DNA from 4 places in the Streptomyces auratus genome. Region 3 is predicted to be linked to each of the others. Evidence: riboswitches for the same ligand, from Rfam matches in the RefSeq annotation. Region 3 holds a riboswitch; each other region holds the start of a gene.

Evidence for each region. Region 3 has a riboswitch for cobalamin ahead of BKA18_RS08155 (cobalamin biosynthesis protein). Riboswitches for the same ligand answer to the same signal wherever they lie in the genome.
Region 1: another riboswitch for cobalamin. It lies ahead of nicT (Nickel transporter NicT); the one in region 3 lies ahead of BKA18_RS08155 (cobalamin biosynthesis protein).
Region 2: another riboswitch for cobalamin. It lies ahead of BKA18_RS24275 (ribonucleoside-diphosphate reductase subunit alpha); the one in region 3 lies ahead of BKA18_RS08155 (cobalamin biosynthesis protein).
Region 4: another riboswitch for cobalamin. It lies ahead of cobN (cobaltochelatase subunit CobN); the one in region 3 lies ahead of BKA18_RS08155 (cobalamin biosynthesis protein).

Annotation. Positions count from the first base shown of each region.
Region 1 is NZ_JBNGCB010000001.1:2,583,018-2,586,501, reverse strand. It holds gene BKA18_RS11110 (VOC family protein) at 1-379, shown strand, start outside; gene nicT (Nickel transporter NicT) at 402-1,619, opposite strand; cobalamin riboswitch at 1,651-1,865, opposite strand; gene BKA18_RS11100 (alpha/beta fold hydrolase) at 1,945-2,793, opposite strand; gene BKA18_RS11095 (MarR family winged helix-turn-helix transcriptional regulator) at 2,790-3,383, opposite strand.
Region 2 is NZ_JBNGCB010000003.1:1,041,110-1,044,593, forward strand. It holds gene BKA18_RS24275 (ribonucleoside-diphosphate reductase subunit alpha) at 1-1,898, opposite strand, end outside; cobalamin riboswitch at 2,059-2,206, opposite strand; gene BKA18_RS24280 (Uma2 family endonuclease) at 2,337-2,924, shown strand; gene mctP (monocarboxylate uptake permease MctP) at 2,997-3,484, opposite strand, start outside.
Region 3 is NZ_JBNGCB010000001.1:1,907,819-1,911,302, forward strand. It holds gene BKA18_RS08145 (caspase family protein) at 1-364, opposite strand, end outside; gene BKA18_RS08150 (hypothetical protein) at 370-822, opposite strand; cobalamin riboswitch at 1,028-1,178, shown strand; gene BKA18_RS08155 (cobalamin biosynthesis protein) at 1,531-2,601, shown strand; gene BKA18_RS08160 (cobyric acid synthase) at 2,864-3,484, shown strand, end outside.
Region 4 is NZ_JBNGCB010000001.1:4,104,488-4,107,971, forward strand. It holds gene cobN (cobaltochelatase subunit CobN) at 1-1,920, opposite strand, end outside; cobalamin riboswitch at 1,957-2,089, opposite strand; gene cobG (precorrin-3B synthase) at 2,232-3,484, shown strand, end outside.

The DNA of each region.
Region 1 (3,484 bases), 680 kb from region 3:
TCTCAGCGCTCCCGGCTCGCTCAACGATCACGACCTGGGGCTGTTCACCGTGGGTCCCGGGGCTCCCGGGCCCGAAGCGGGTCGCGTCGGGCTCTACCACCTCGCCTGGGAGGTCGGCACGCTCGGCGAACTCATCGCGGCGCGTGACCGGCTCGACGAGCGGGGCGCCCTGCTGGGAGCCAGCGACCACCTCGTCGCCAAGTCGCTGTACGCCAAGGACCCGGACGGCAACGAGTTCGAGGTGATGTGGCGGGTCCCGCGCGAGGACTGGCCCGGCCCGGACCAGCCGGATCGCCTGCTGCCGCTCGATCTGGCGGCGGCACTGGAGCGCTGGGGGCCGGACCTGATGACGGGGGCGGCGGCGGGGTCGGCTACCTGAGGGGGCGGGGGCGGACCGGTCCTCAGGCGTCCGACGCCGCCCGCTCCTCCTGTCCACTCCGCCCCGCCGGCTGCACCTCTTCCTCCGGACCTGTCGTGCTTGCCGGACCTGTCGTACCCTCCGGCTCCGTCGGCTGCGCTCGCCCGGCCCGCTCCGTCCAGCGCTTCTCGACGCCGGACAGCCGCCAGTACGCCAGCGCCGCGGCCCACACGACCACGAACAGGCCGACGATGAGGAAGCCGACGTTGTCGAGGTCGAGGCCGGATATCCAGCCGGTCAGCGGGTCGGTGAGGGCGAGCTTGTCGTGCAGCACCGTCACCAGCTCGATCGTGCCGATGAAGAAGGCGACGGCGATCGAGAGGCCGGTGATCGCGAGGTTGTAGTAGACCTTGCGCACCGGGTTGGAGAACGCCCACTGGTAGGCGAAGTTCATGAAGGTGCCGTCGAGGGTGTCGAACAGGCTCATTCCGGCGGCGAAGAGCAGCGGCAGACACAGCACGGCGTACCAGGGCAGACCGGCCGCGGCGCCGCTGCCCGCCATCACCATCAGGGTCACTTCGGTCGCGGTGTCGAAGCCGATCCCGAAGAGGAAGCCGAGCGGGAACATCTGGCCGGGGCGGGAGACGGAGCGGGTGAACCGCCCCAGGAAGCGGTTCATGAAGCCGCGTGAGTCCAGTTGCCGCTCCAGCTCGGCCTCGTCGTAGCGGCCGCTGCGCATCTCGCGGAAGACCCGCCACATCCCGGACAGCGCGATGAGGTTGAGGGCGGCGATGAGGTAGAGGAACGACCCCGAGACGGTGGTCCCGACCATGCCCAGGATCTGGTGCATGCGGGATTCGTCGTTGAGCAGGATGCCGGCGAGCTGCGCGCCGCCCGCCACGAGGGCCGCCATCACGACGACCACGCTGGAGTGGCCGAGGGCGAACCAGAAGCCGACCGAGACCGGCCGCTTGCCGTCGGCCATCAGCTTGCGGGTGGTGTTGTCGATGGCGGCGATGTGGTCGGCGTCGAAGGCGTGCCGCATGCCGAGGGTGTACGCGGTGATGCCCAGCCCGACGCCGAAGACCTGGCTGCCGACGGTGTAGTGGTGCGGGACCACCAGCAGGAAGAGCACGCCGAAGGCGACGACATGCAGTCCGGCTATGACGGCCATCAAGCCCGCGGTACGGACGGTGTCCTGCCGGCGCCAGCGGAAGGCGCCGGAGGCAGGGGTGGTCGGGGTATCGGTGGACAGGGCCATCCGGCGGTCACGCTCCAGCACCTCGTGGATCAGTTCGTGAGATGCCGTGGCCGGTCTCCTGGCTTACGGGTGCACGCGTCCGCCCCCGCCTTCCCGGCCGCGGGCTGCGGTCAGTGGCGCCGCAGAGGCGTCATGCATCTGCGGAAGGGGTGGAAACTCCCCGATCACAGTGGCGAGGGCCGCTCCGGTCTGGGACCTCAAGGTCCGTCACCGGTCTTCCCGAACACCACGGCCCGGCCACTCTAACCGCCACGGGGGAGGGGTGCGGTCCGTGGGGCGGATCCGGGGACGGGCGGGAGCGCCGTCGGCGGGAGATGCCCGTCCGTCACAGGTCAAGGGAGCAGAGAAAGGCGTGGAGTTCCTGGTCGAAGAGCGCGGTGTGCTCCAGATTGACCATATGGGCCGCGCCCGGTATCCGGATCCTGCGGGCGCCGGGGACGGACAGCGCTATCGCATGGGCGTTGGCGGAGATGTCGCGGCCGTCGAGATCGCCGTCGAAGACGACCGTCGGCACCCGGATCTCCCCCAGCCGCCCGGCGGCACCGACCTCCAGGGGCATACCGGATGCCGTCCCCTCGCCATGCACCTCCACATTGGCCTCGGCCGAGGCGCGCATCCGCTCACGGAATCCCGGGTGCACCGCGGACGGTTCGCGGTGCGGTCCGTCCACCCACATCCGCAGGAAGTGCTCGATATAGCGCTCCACGCCGTCCGGTGCGCCGATCGCCGCCACCTGCTCCTTGATGTGCTCCAGGAGGAAGGGGTCGGTGAAGGCGCGGCCGCTGATCCCGGGGGAGGCGAGCGCCAGAGCCGTCACCCGGTCCGGGTGGGCGAGGGCGGTGTCCAGCGCGACCCGGGCGCCGTGGGAGAGGCCGACGAGGACGGCGCGGGGGACGTCGAGGGCGTCGAGAAGGGCGCACAGGTCCTCGTGGTGGGCGTAGTCACCGGCCACTGTGGAGGACAGACCGTGGCCGCGGAGGTCGTAACGGATCGCGCGCAGGCCGGAGTTCACCAGCCAGGCGAACTGCTCGTCCCACATGTGCTGGTCGAGCATCGCGCCGTGCAGCAGTACCACCGCGGGGCCCGAGCCCGCCGTCTCGTAGAAGAGTTCGCCCTCCTCGACCGGCACGATGCCGTTGTCGATCTCGGACCAGGCGGTGATTCTGCGGGTCATTCTCTGGGCCGTCCTTTGTGCGTCGGATGCGGGGAGCTGGGCTGGATGCGATGGGCGTCGGTATTGCCGTGACTGTCGGTTTCCTCCGGTGGAACGTGTGAGCCGTTCCCGAGGTGCCGGAATTCCTCACCGAGTCGGTCGAGCACGTTCAGTGCGGTGCGGAGGTCCTCGGCGGGCAGATCGGCCAGCCGCTGCCGCAGCTGCGCCGTCTCGGCCTTCTGGATTCCGCGTATCGCCTCCGCGCCCTCGGTCGTGAGCTGGATCAGCGACGAGCGGCGGTGGGCGGGGTTGGGCGCCGTCACCGCCAGGCCCAGTTCGACGGCGTGGTTCACCCAGCGCTGCACCGGCTGTCGGTCGAGGTCCATCGCGCGCGCCAACTGCGGGACGGTCCGCGGGCCTTCGGCGTGCAGCGCGTCCAGCAGTGCGTGTTCGCCGGCGGTCAGGCCCGTGCCGGACAGTTCGCGTTCCACCGCGCGCACGACCGTGCGGTGCAGTGGCCACAGGCGCCGGATGACGCCGTACAGCAGGTCTTCCTCGGGTGCCGGTGCCGGTGCTCCCTCGCCGTCGCCGCCGCGCTCGATGGTGCTCATGGACGTGGACTCCCCCTCGATGATGCCGACTCGCCTCACTGATTCCCCCTCACTGATTCCCCCTCAGCGACTCCCCTTCAATGACACTCATGGTGTCATGG
Region 2 (3,484 bases), on a different contig from region 3:
CGCATGCCGGTCAGGGCGATCCGGCTGCGCAGCGCCGCCCAGCGGTCGGCCCAGCGCGGCTCGGCGTTCGGGTAGTGGTCGGGGTGCAGCACCCCGCGGGCGGTGCGGGTCGCGGACCAGGCGGGGTGCGGGCCATGCCGCTCGGCGAGGTCGGCGGACGCCTCGTACGCGGCGAGCATGATCCGTTCGGAGATCCGGGTGGACAGCTCCTGCGCCTCGGGCGAGTCGAAGGGCAGCCGCAGCCGGAAGAAGACGTCCTGCAGGCCCATCAGGCCCAGACCGACCGGCCGCCAGCGGGAGTTGGAGGCCCCGGCCTGCTCGGTCGGGTAGAAGTTGATGTCCACGACGCGGTCGAGGAAGGTGACGGCGGTGCGGACCGTGGCGTCCAGCCGCTCCCAGTCCATCGCCTCCTCCCAGCCGCCGGCGTCGTTGCCGAGGTGGGCGGCGAGGTTCACCGACCCCAGGTTGCAGACCGCGGTCTCCCCGTCGTTCGTCACCTCCAGGATCTCGGTGCACAGGTTGGAGGAGTGCACGACCTGGCCGGGCTCGGCGGTCTGGTTGGCGGTGCGGTTGGCGGCGTCCTTGAACGTCATCCAGCCGTTGCCGGTCTGCGCCAGGGTGCGCATCATCCGGGAGTACAGCACCCGCGCCGGGATCTGCTTGACGGCTCGGCCCTCGGCCTCGGCCCGGCGGTACGCGGCGTCGAACTGCTCGCCCCACAGGTCCACCAGCTCCGGTGCGTCCGAAGGGGAGAACAGCGACCAGTCGGCGTCCGCCTCGACCCGGCGCATGAACTCGTCCGGGATCCAGTGCGCGATGTTCAGGTTGTGGGTACGGCGGGCCTCCTCACCGGTGTTGTCACGCAGCTCCAGGAACTCCTCGAGGTCCGCGTGCCAGGTCTCCAGGTAGACACAGGCGGCGCCCTTGCGCCGGCCGCCCTGGTTCACGGCCGCGACCGAGGCGTCCAGCGTGCGCAGGAACGGCACGATGCCGTTGGAGTGCCCGTTGGTGCCGCGGATCAGCGAACCCCGGGCGCGGATGCGGGAGTACGAGAGGCCGATGCCGCCGGCGTGCTTGGACAGCCGCGCCACCTGGTGGTACCGGTCGTAGATCGAGTCCAGCTCGTCCAGCGGGGAGTCCAGCAGGTAGCAGGACGACATCTGCGGGTGGCGGGTGCCGGAGTTGAAGAGGGTGGGCGAGGAGGGGAGGTAGGACAGCGAGCTGGTGAGGCGGTAGAGCTCGGTGACGTCGTCCAGCGCGCGCTCGGTGCCCTCTTCGGAATCCGCGGTCTCCGCGAGGCCGCAGGCCACCCGCAGCAGGAAGTGCTGGGGGGTCTCGATGACCTGACGGGTGGTGGGGTGGCGCAGCAGGTAGCGCGAGTGCAGGGTGCGCAGCCCGAAGTAGCCGAAGCGGTCGTCGGCGCCGTCGGCCAGAGCCCGCTCGACCAGCGCGTCCAGGCGGGCCGCGTGGGTCCGTACGAACTCCGCGGTCTCGTCGGCGATCAGGCCCTCGCGGTGACCGGTCGCGACCGAGGCGGAGAACGAGACGGCGCCCTGGCCGGCGGCCTCCTCGGCGATGGCGAGGGTGAGCAGCCGCGCGGCGAGCTTGGAGTACTGCGGCTCGTCACCGATCAGACCGGCCGCGGCATCGGTGGCCAGCGACCGCAGTTCGGCCCCGCCTGCGCCCTCGTACCGGCCGCGCAGGGCGGCGGCGGCCACCTTGCCGGGGTCGGTCGCGGTCAGGTCCTCGGTCAGTTCGGTCAGGGTGCGCAGCAGGGCGACACCCGGGCCGTCCTCGCCCGGGCCGCCGTCGGCGGCACCGGCGGCACCGGCAGACGCGGCCACCGCAGGCGGCACGACCTCGGCGTCTGACGCGGGCTCCGTTGGCGCGATGGTCACGTGATGCTCTCCCTCACTCGGCGGGGGCCGCGAGGGCGGGCACGACGGGCGCACGCGGGCATGCGGCACCCCGACACGGTCAGGAGTGCGCGGGCTCACCACGCGGCGTCCACCGGCCCAGCCCTCGGGGCCCGGACGTATCGACGTCCACACCCATGGCGGTGCGGTCGTACTGTCGGCAGGTCTTCGGACTCCGGGCGCGCGTCGGGGCCGGTTTCCGGCCGGGGAAGCGCGCCTTGACACCGTTGCGGGACAGTTCCGGATTCGCACCGGATTCCCCTGCGGCGACAGCGAGGACGAGCATACATGTGGTGGTGGGCCGTCAGGCGCACCCCCATATCTAGTGTGTCGTGAGTGATCACACGGTGTCTGTCAGTGGTCTCGGCTATGGTCGGTGGCAGTTCTCTGCTCCGTCCCGTGGAAGAAGGAGAAGGCCTCATGACCGCGCTCGCCGACCGGCCGCACATCATGGAGACCGAGCATTTCGAAGAGGCCGCCCGGATACTCGCCCGCCTGGAAGAAGGCGCGCGGTTGGAACTCATCGACGGGAAGGTCAAGAGCAAGCCCATGCCGGACGGGGATCACGGTCGGATCATTCAGTGGTTGCTCCGCATCTGCATTCAGCACAGGCCGGAGCTCTTCCTCGATCCTGGCCAGGGCCTGAAGGCGGAGACGTACCGAAAGGGCCGCCTCCGTCCGGACGCCTCGCTCGTGCCGTGTGATGCCTTCGTGGGCCAGGGGGAATGGGCAGACCCCGACCCGGTGCTCATGGTCGTCGAAGTCACCTCGCATGACTCGGATACCGACCAGCGCGACCGAGTGGAGAAGCCCCGTGCGTACGCACAAACCGGTATCCCGCTCTACCTGTTGATCGACCGCCAGGCTTGCCAGATGGTCGTCTACAGCGAACCCGATGACGGTCGCTACGAGACGGTCCATACCGTGTCGTTCGGCAAGTCGCTCCACCTCCCCGACCCCGTCGGCATCACGCTCGAAACCGAGCAGCTGAAGGACTGGGTGAACTGACCCGCGCGCGGCAACGGGCCGCCGCTTCCCCGAAGGAACGCGGCGGCCCGATGCCGAAGGACGGCCGGTGGCTCAGTGGCCGGCCGGAGCCTTCTCGGTGGCCGGCGGCAGCTCGACCACGACGCCCGCGTCGCCCGCGTCCGCCGTGTAGTCCGCGGGGCTGGTCTCGTCGGTGCCCTCGGGAGCGTTGACGGCCTTCAGGACGACGGTCAGCACGACCGACACCACGACGTTCAGGACGAAGGCGGTCAGACCGATGTAGCCGATCTCACCGATGCCGGGGATCTCCTTGCTGGAGCCGCCGAAGTGCGCCTGGGTCGGGCTGGCCACGCCGTACGCCGCGAGCGTGCCGTAGAGCATGCCGACCGCCCAGCCGGCCAGCAGCGCCCAGCGGTGGAACCAGCGGGTGAACAGGCCGCCGACCAGCGACGGCATGGTCTGCAGGATCCAGATCCCGCCCAGCAGCTGGAAGTTGATGGCGACGGTCTTGTCCATGGTGAGGACGAAGACCAGCGCGCCGACCTTCACCAGCAGCGAGACGAGCTTGGCGACCTTGTGCT
Region 3 (3,484 bases):
CGAGGTAGGACAGCACCATGTCCTGCCAGGAGACGGTCTTGTGACGCCGCTCCGAGGCGCCGACCATCAGCTGCAGATTGCCGCCGTCCCGGCCCACCCGGCCGTGGCCGGAGAAGTACACCAGCAGCAGTCCGCGCGCCTCCTGGGTGACGGTGTCCAGCGCCTGTTCCACCTCCCACGGCTCCTGGGGGCGGCAGACGACGACCTCGCCCCGGGTGAACAGGTCGGCGCCGGGGGCGAGCAGGGCGCGTTCGAGTTCCTGGGCGTTGTCCTTCACCGCGGGGAGCGGGCGCAGATGGCGGTAGTCGTCGACACAGATCAGCAGCGCCCGGTTGACCTTGCCCCGCGCGTCGTATTCGGACATCCGGCTCAGTCCCCGGCGGTGCTGCCGCTTCCGTCGTCCGGGCGGCCGGGATCGGGGGGTTCGGGCGCCGGGACGCCCGGGCCCTCGTCGGCCAGTGCGCGCAGGCCGCCGGCGCCGCCCCCGACCGCGACGGCGGGCCGTTCGCCGGTGTCCCGCTCCTCCCGGCGGCGGCGCAGCCACTCCTTGAGGGCGATGCTGAGGCTCTTGGTGATCTCGGCGGCCACGGCCCCGACGATGACCAGGACCAGATCGTCGACGCCGACGGCCATGTCGCGCGGGGCGTCGCCGTCGTCGTCGTACGCGTCCGCCGGCCGTGGCCGCAGCGCCCAGTCGTACTGCCGCCGGGCCAGCCACGGCTCGCGCTCCAGCCAGGACTTGAGGTCCTCGATGTCCTGATCGGGATTGTTGGTGCCCGTGATCCTGATGCGGATCTCGTGACGGTCAGCGCGCTGCGGCATCCCCCGGCCCCCTTCCGGCGGCCCCATCGCCGCCGCGCTCCCGATAGTGACGTGGAATCAGGGGCGCGGGCAACCGTCTGTGATCCGGCCACCACGCTGTGGCGTGCACCACAGCCCATGCCACGGGCCGGCGTCGCAGGTCAAGGGTGAGTTGACGGGCATTCGCGGGGCGTGGTGGACTGCCCGAGCCATTCGGCGACAGCTGAGGAAGTCCGGTGCGAATCCGGCGCGGTCCCGCCACTGTCACCGGGGAGGGTTCCTCCAGCGAAGGCCACGGTCCATCTCGCGGACGCCGGACGGCGTACGCGCAGGGCTGGAAGGCCGGAGGACTCGCCGATCCGGGGAGCCAGGAGACTCATGTCGCCGTCACGTCGAGCCAGGGCGCGGACCCTGAGTGAGGACATACCGCCATGCCCGGCTGCCCGTCGAGAGCTCCACTGCCCGCTGCCGCAGGGCCCCTTCGAGGCGTAGGGCGAGGCGTCGCGGGACGGGCGGGGCTTTGCGGACATGCCCTAGGGGGTGTCCGCAAAGTCCCGTCGTCCGCCCGGAGGGCGGGGCTCGCGGCGTCTGGTGCGTGCGCTCGCAAGGCGGAGGGTCGTCCTCGTAGTGGGTCTACGTGGATGATCCCGACAACGCAGCGAGCGTGCGTGCCAGGCGTCGCGAGCCAGGCGGGACTTTGTGGACACGCCCTAGCGGCGGTCTGACCCGATGCGCGGCGAACACGCGGGATATGCGTGCGGCGCGGCTCTCGGCTTCCTCGGCGACCTGATCGCGGCGGATCCCCGGCGCGGCCATCCGGTGGCCGCCTTCGGCCGGGCCGCGGCCGCCGTCGAGCGCCGGCTGTGGCGCGACCATCGCGGATACGGGGCGGCCCATGCCGTGCTGTGTGCGGGCGGTGCCGCGGCCGGTGCCGCGCTGCTGGTGCGCGCCGTACGGGGCTCCGCGCCGTCGCCGTCCCCGCTGCGCGGCTCCGCCGGGGTCGCGCTGACCGCGGCGACGGTGTGGGCCGTACTGGGCGGCACCTCGCTCGGCCGGGAGGCCCGGGCCGTCGGCGGGGCGCTGGCGGCGGGTGATCTGGAGGTCGCGCGCGAGCGGCTGCCCCATCTGTGCGGACGCGATCCGCAGGCGCTGGACGGGCCGCAGATGGCGCGTGCGGTGGTGGAGTCGGTCGCCGAGAACACCTCGGACGCGGTGGTGGGCGCCCTGGTGTGGGGCGCGTTGGGCGGAGTGCCCGGGTTGGTGGCGTTCCGGGCGGTGAACACCCTCGACGCGATGGTGGGGCACAAGTCCCCGCGCTACCGCCGTTTCGGCTGGGCCGCGGCCCGGCTCGACGATCTCGCCGGCTGGCCCGGCTCCCGGCTGACCGCCGCCCTCACGGTCCTCGCGGGCCCCGGCCGGCGCGCTGCGCTACGGGCCTGGCGGGCGGACGGCGGCGCCCACCCGAGCCCCAACGCGGGCCCCGTGGAGGCATCGTTCGCGGGCGCGCTGGGCGTACGGCTGGGCGGCACGCTGGCGTACGGCGGGCGGGTGGAGCACCGTCCGGTGCTCAACGGCGGGGCGCGGCCGGTCGCGGTGTCCGACATCGAGCGGGCGGTGCGGCTCTCGCGCCGGGTGAGTGTGTGGGCGCTGGTGGCGACGGTGGGGGCTCGGGTGGGGTTCGGTGCTGTGAGGGCGGCGTTCGGTGCTGGGCGGGCGACGGGGGCTCGGGGGGCGGCGGCTCGGGCGGGTGCGGGGCGTGGGGTTGGGGCGGGGCTTGGATGCAGGGCGGGGCGGGTATGAGGCGGTCCGTTTTTTCTCTGCGGCCCACGTTCTCGCCGCGGCCTACTTTTTCCCCGCCGCCCACCCCCCTTCGGGGGGTGGGCGGGTGTAGTGACCCGAAGTGCCCTCGGGAGCTCGGCGGGTGTAGTGACCCGAAGTGCCCTAGCGGGCTGGCCAGCCGTAGAGACCCGAAGTGCCATCGAAGGCTGAGCAGCCGTAGAGACCCGAAGTGCTGCACGTACGACTCAAGACAGCCGGAGCCCCGGCGTAGGAGGAGGACCCCGTGAACGGGCGGTCGAAGGCAGCCGGCGGGGCGGTCGGTGGTGGTCTGTTGGTGGCCGGTACGACGTCCGACGCCGGCAAGAGCGTGGTGACGGCGGGGATCTGCCGCTGGCTGGCCCGCCAGGGCGTCCGGGTGGCGCCGTTCAAGGCGCAGAACATGTCGCTGAATTCGTTCGTCACGCGCGAGGGCGCGGAGATAGGGCGGGCCCAAGCGATGCAGGCCGCCGCGGCGCGGGTGGAGCCGACCGCGCTGATGAATCCGGTGCTGCTCAAGCCGGGCAGCGACCGCAGCAGCCAGGTGGTGCTGCTGGGGAAGCCGGTGGGCGAGCTCAGTGCCCGTGGCTACCATGCGGGGCGGCAGGAGCAGTTGCTCGGCACCGTCACCGACTGCCTCGCCGAGCTGCGGCGGACGCACGACGCGGTGATCTGTGAGGGCGCCGGCAGCCCCGCCGAGATCAATCTGCGGCGCACCGACATCGTGAACATGGGCCTCGCCCGGGCCGCCCGGATCCCGGTCGTCGTGGTCGGCGACATCGACCGCGGCGGGGTGTTCGCGTCCTTCTTCGGCACCACCGCGCTGCTGTCGAAGGAGGACCAGGCGCTGGTCGCGGGGTATCTCGTC
Region 4 (3,484 bases), 2.2 Mb from region 3:
GGGGCGTTCGTCCAGGCCCAGGTCGTGGTCGAGCTTGGCGGCCTGGATCAGCGTCCAGATCTGGGCGCGGATCGCGGGCAGCTTGGCCGGGTCCATGGCGGAGATGGCCGCGTACTCGTCGAGCAGCTGCTCCAGGCGCGCGATGTCGCCGTAGGACTCGGCGCGGGCCATCGGCGGGACGAGGTGGTCGACGAGGGTGGCGTGCACCCGGCGCTTGGCCTGGGTGCCCTCACCGGGGTCGTTGACCAGGAAGGGGTAGACGAGGGGGAGGTCGCCGAGGGCGGCGTCCGGGCCGCAGGCGGCGGACAGCCCGGCGTTCTTGCCGGGCAGCCACTCCAGGTTGCCGTGCTTGCCCAGATGGACCATGGCGTCCGCGCCGAAACCGCCGTCGTCGGCGGAGGCCGCGATCCAGCGGTAGGCCGCCAAGTAGTGGTGCGAGGGCGGCAGATCGGGGTCGTGGTAGATCGCGATCGGGTTCTCGCCGAAGCCGCGCGGCGGCTGGATGAGGATCAGCAGATTGCCGCGGCGCAGGGCGGCCAGCACGATGTCGCCCTCGGGGTTGCGGCTGCGGTCGACGAACATCTCGCCGGGCGGCGGCCCCCAGTGCTGCTCGACGGAGTCGCGGAGTTCCTGCGGGAGCGTGGCGTACCAGCGCCGGTAGTCGGCAGCCGGAATCCGGACCGGGTTGCGGGCCAGCTGCTCCTCGGTGAGCCACTCCTGGTCGTGGCCGCCGGCCTCGATGAGGGCGTAGATCAGCTCGTCGCCGTCGCCGGACACCAGGCCGGGGACCTCTTCGGTGCCGAAGTCGTAGCCGTCGGCCTGCAGCCGGCGCAGCAGCGCGACGGCGCTGGCCGGGGTGTCCAGGCCGACCGCGTTGCCGATCCGGGAGTGCTTGGTCGGGTACGCGGACAGCACCAGCGCGAGGCGCTTCTCGGCGGCCGGGATGTGGCGCAGCCGGGCATGGCGGACGGCGATCCCGGCGACCCGGGCCGCGCGCTCGGGGTCGGCGACGTACACCGGCAGACCGTCCTCGTCGACCTCCTTGAAGGAGAACGGGACGGTGATCAGCCGGCCGTCGAACTCGGGGACCGCGATCTGCGAGGCGGCGTCCAGCGGCGAGAGCCCCTCGTCGTTCTCCTCCCAGGCGCTGCGCGGCCCGGTCAGGCACAGGGCTTGGAGGATCGGGACGTCGAGCGCGGCCAGCGCACCGGCGTCCCAGGTCTCGTCGTCGCCGCCGGCCGAGGCGTCCGCCGGCTTGCTGCCGCCCGCCGCGAGGACCGTGGTGACCAGGGCGTCGGCGGCCCCCAGCGCCTCGATCAGCTCCGGCTCGGGGGCGCGTAGCGAGGCGACGAAGAGCGGCAGCGCCCGGCCCCCGGCCGCCTCGATCTGCTCGCACAGGGTGCGGACGAAGCCGGTGTTGCCGCTCATGTGGTGGGCGCGGTAGTAGAGCACCGCGATCAGCGGGCCGCTGTCGTTGCGGGCGCCCCACTCCAGCGGCCCCCAGGAGGGGGCGGGCGCCGGCGGCTCGAAGCCGTGGCCGGTCAGCAGCACCGTGTCGGAGAGGAAGCGGGCGAGCTGGTCGAGGTTGGCGGGGCCGCCGTGCGCGAGGTAGGCGTGCGCCTCGGCCGCGATGCCGACCGGGACCGTGGACTGCTCCATGAGCTGAGCGTCGGGGGCCTGTTCACCGGTGAGCACGACGACGGGCCGGTGCTGGTCCTCGGCGAGCAGCAGGTCCAGGCCCTCCTGCCAGGCGCGGATGCCGCCCAGGAGGCGTACGACGACGAGGTCCACGCCCTCCAGCAGAGCCGGCAGCTCGGCGACGTCGAGGCGGGCGGGGTTGGCGAGACGGTACGGCACCGGGCCCGTGGCCGCGCGGGCGCTGAGCAGATCGGTGTCGGAGGTCGACAGCAGCAGAAGCATGCGAGCGCAGGCCTTCCTCGGGGTGTCCGCGCCCCGGGTGGTCGTATGGACGGCGGGAGTTCCTGACTCACCCGGCATCTGCCGGGTTCACAGTGGCGGGACCGCGCCGGATTTGCACCGGGCTTCCTCCCCGGGGTCGTACGACCCCACGCCGTCGCTGGCGTCCGGCGGATCAGCCGACCCACCGACCTGCATAGTAAGGGCTGGACCCGGGGGAGGTAAGCGGGCCTTTGCGACGGGCGGCCCGGGGTGGCCGCGAGGGGGTCCGGGGCACGGTTCCGGCGTGCACCGTCGTAGGTATGCTCGCCGCCATGCCGCCCTCCCCCTCGATACGCCCCCAAGGGGCCGAACCGCCCATACGGGACCGCGGTGACGCCTGCCCGGGAGCGCTGCGGCTGCACTCCGCCGCCGACGGACAGCTGGCCCGAGTGCGGCTGCCCGCCGGGGACTTGACGGTGCGTCAGGCACGGGCGCTGGCCGACGCCGCCGACCGGCTCGGCGACGGCCACCTCTCCCTCACCTCACGCGGCAACGCGGAGCTCCGCGGCCTGCCCGACGGCTGCGGCACCGAGCTGGCCGCCCTGCTGCGCGACGCCGGACTGCTGCCCTCCGCACACCACGAACGCATCCGCAACATCCTCGCCTCCCCGCTGGCCGGACTGGACCGCAACTCCCCTGCCGATGTCCGCCGGTGGGCCCGCGAGCTGGACGAACTCCTCTGCGCGAGCGAACGGGCGGCCGCACTGTCGGGCCGTTTCCTCTTCGTCCTGGACGACGGCCGGGGTGACGTAGCGACGCTCGGCGGGGATGTGAGCTTGGTCGCAGAAGCGGACCGAGCCGGGGAGTCCGCCGGGTCCGGGGGCACCGCGCTGCTGCGGGTCGGCGACGATCCGGCGGCGCTGCGGATCGCCGGCCCGGACGCACCGCGTGCCGCGCTCGCCGCCGCCGAGACCTTCCTGACCGCCGCCGAGGCGAGCGGCAGCGGCGCCTGGCGGGTCCGCGAACTCCCCGCCGAACAGCGGCTGACGGCCCGGCAAGTGGCGGCACACCTCCACGAAACCGGCATCACCCCCACATATGTGACGCAGGCACCAGCGCCCGCTTCCTCGCCCTCCCCCCACTCCGCGGCCCCCGGAATCATCGAAGGCCCCGACGGCACGGCAGCGCTCTGCGTCCTGGCGCCGCTGGGCCGGCTGACGCTCGCCCAGTGGCGTCTGCTGACCGCCGTCGCCGCCGACGACGGCTGCGGCGCGCTGCGGCTGACTCCCTGGCGCGGCATCGTCCTCCCCGGGCTTCCGGCCGGCACCGCCGCCGCCCGGCTGTCCGCGCTGGCGGCCGCCGGCCTGATCACCGACCCGGACTCCCCCTGGCACCGCCTCGGCGCCTGCACCGGCCGCCCCGGCTGCGCCAAGTCCCGCACCGACGTCCGCACCGACGCCGCGGCCGCCGTCGCCGCGGGCGCCCGCGTCCCCGACACCACCGCCGTACCGGACGGCCTGCCCGTCCACTGGTCCGGCTGCGAACGCCGCTGCGGCCACCCCCACGGCGCATGGGTGGATGTGCG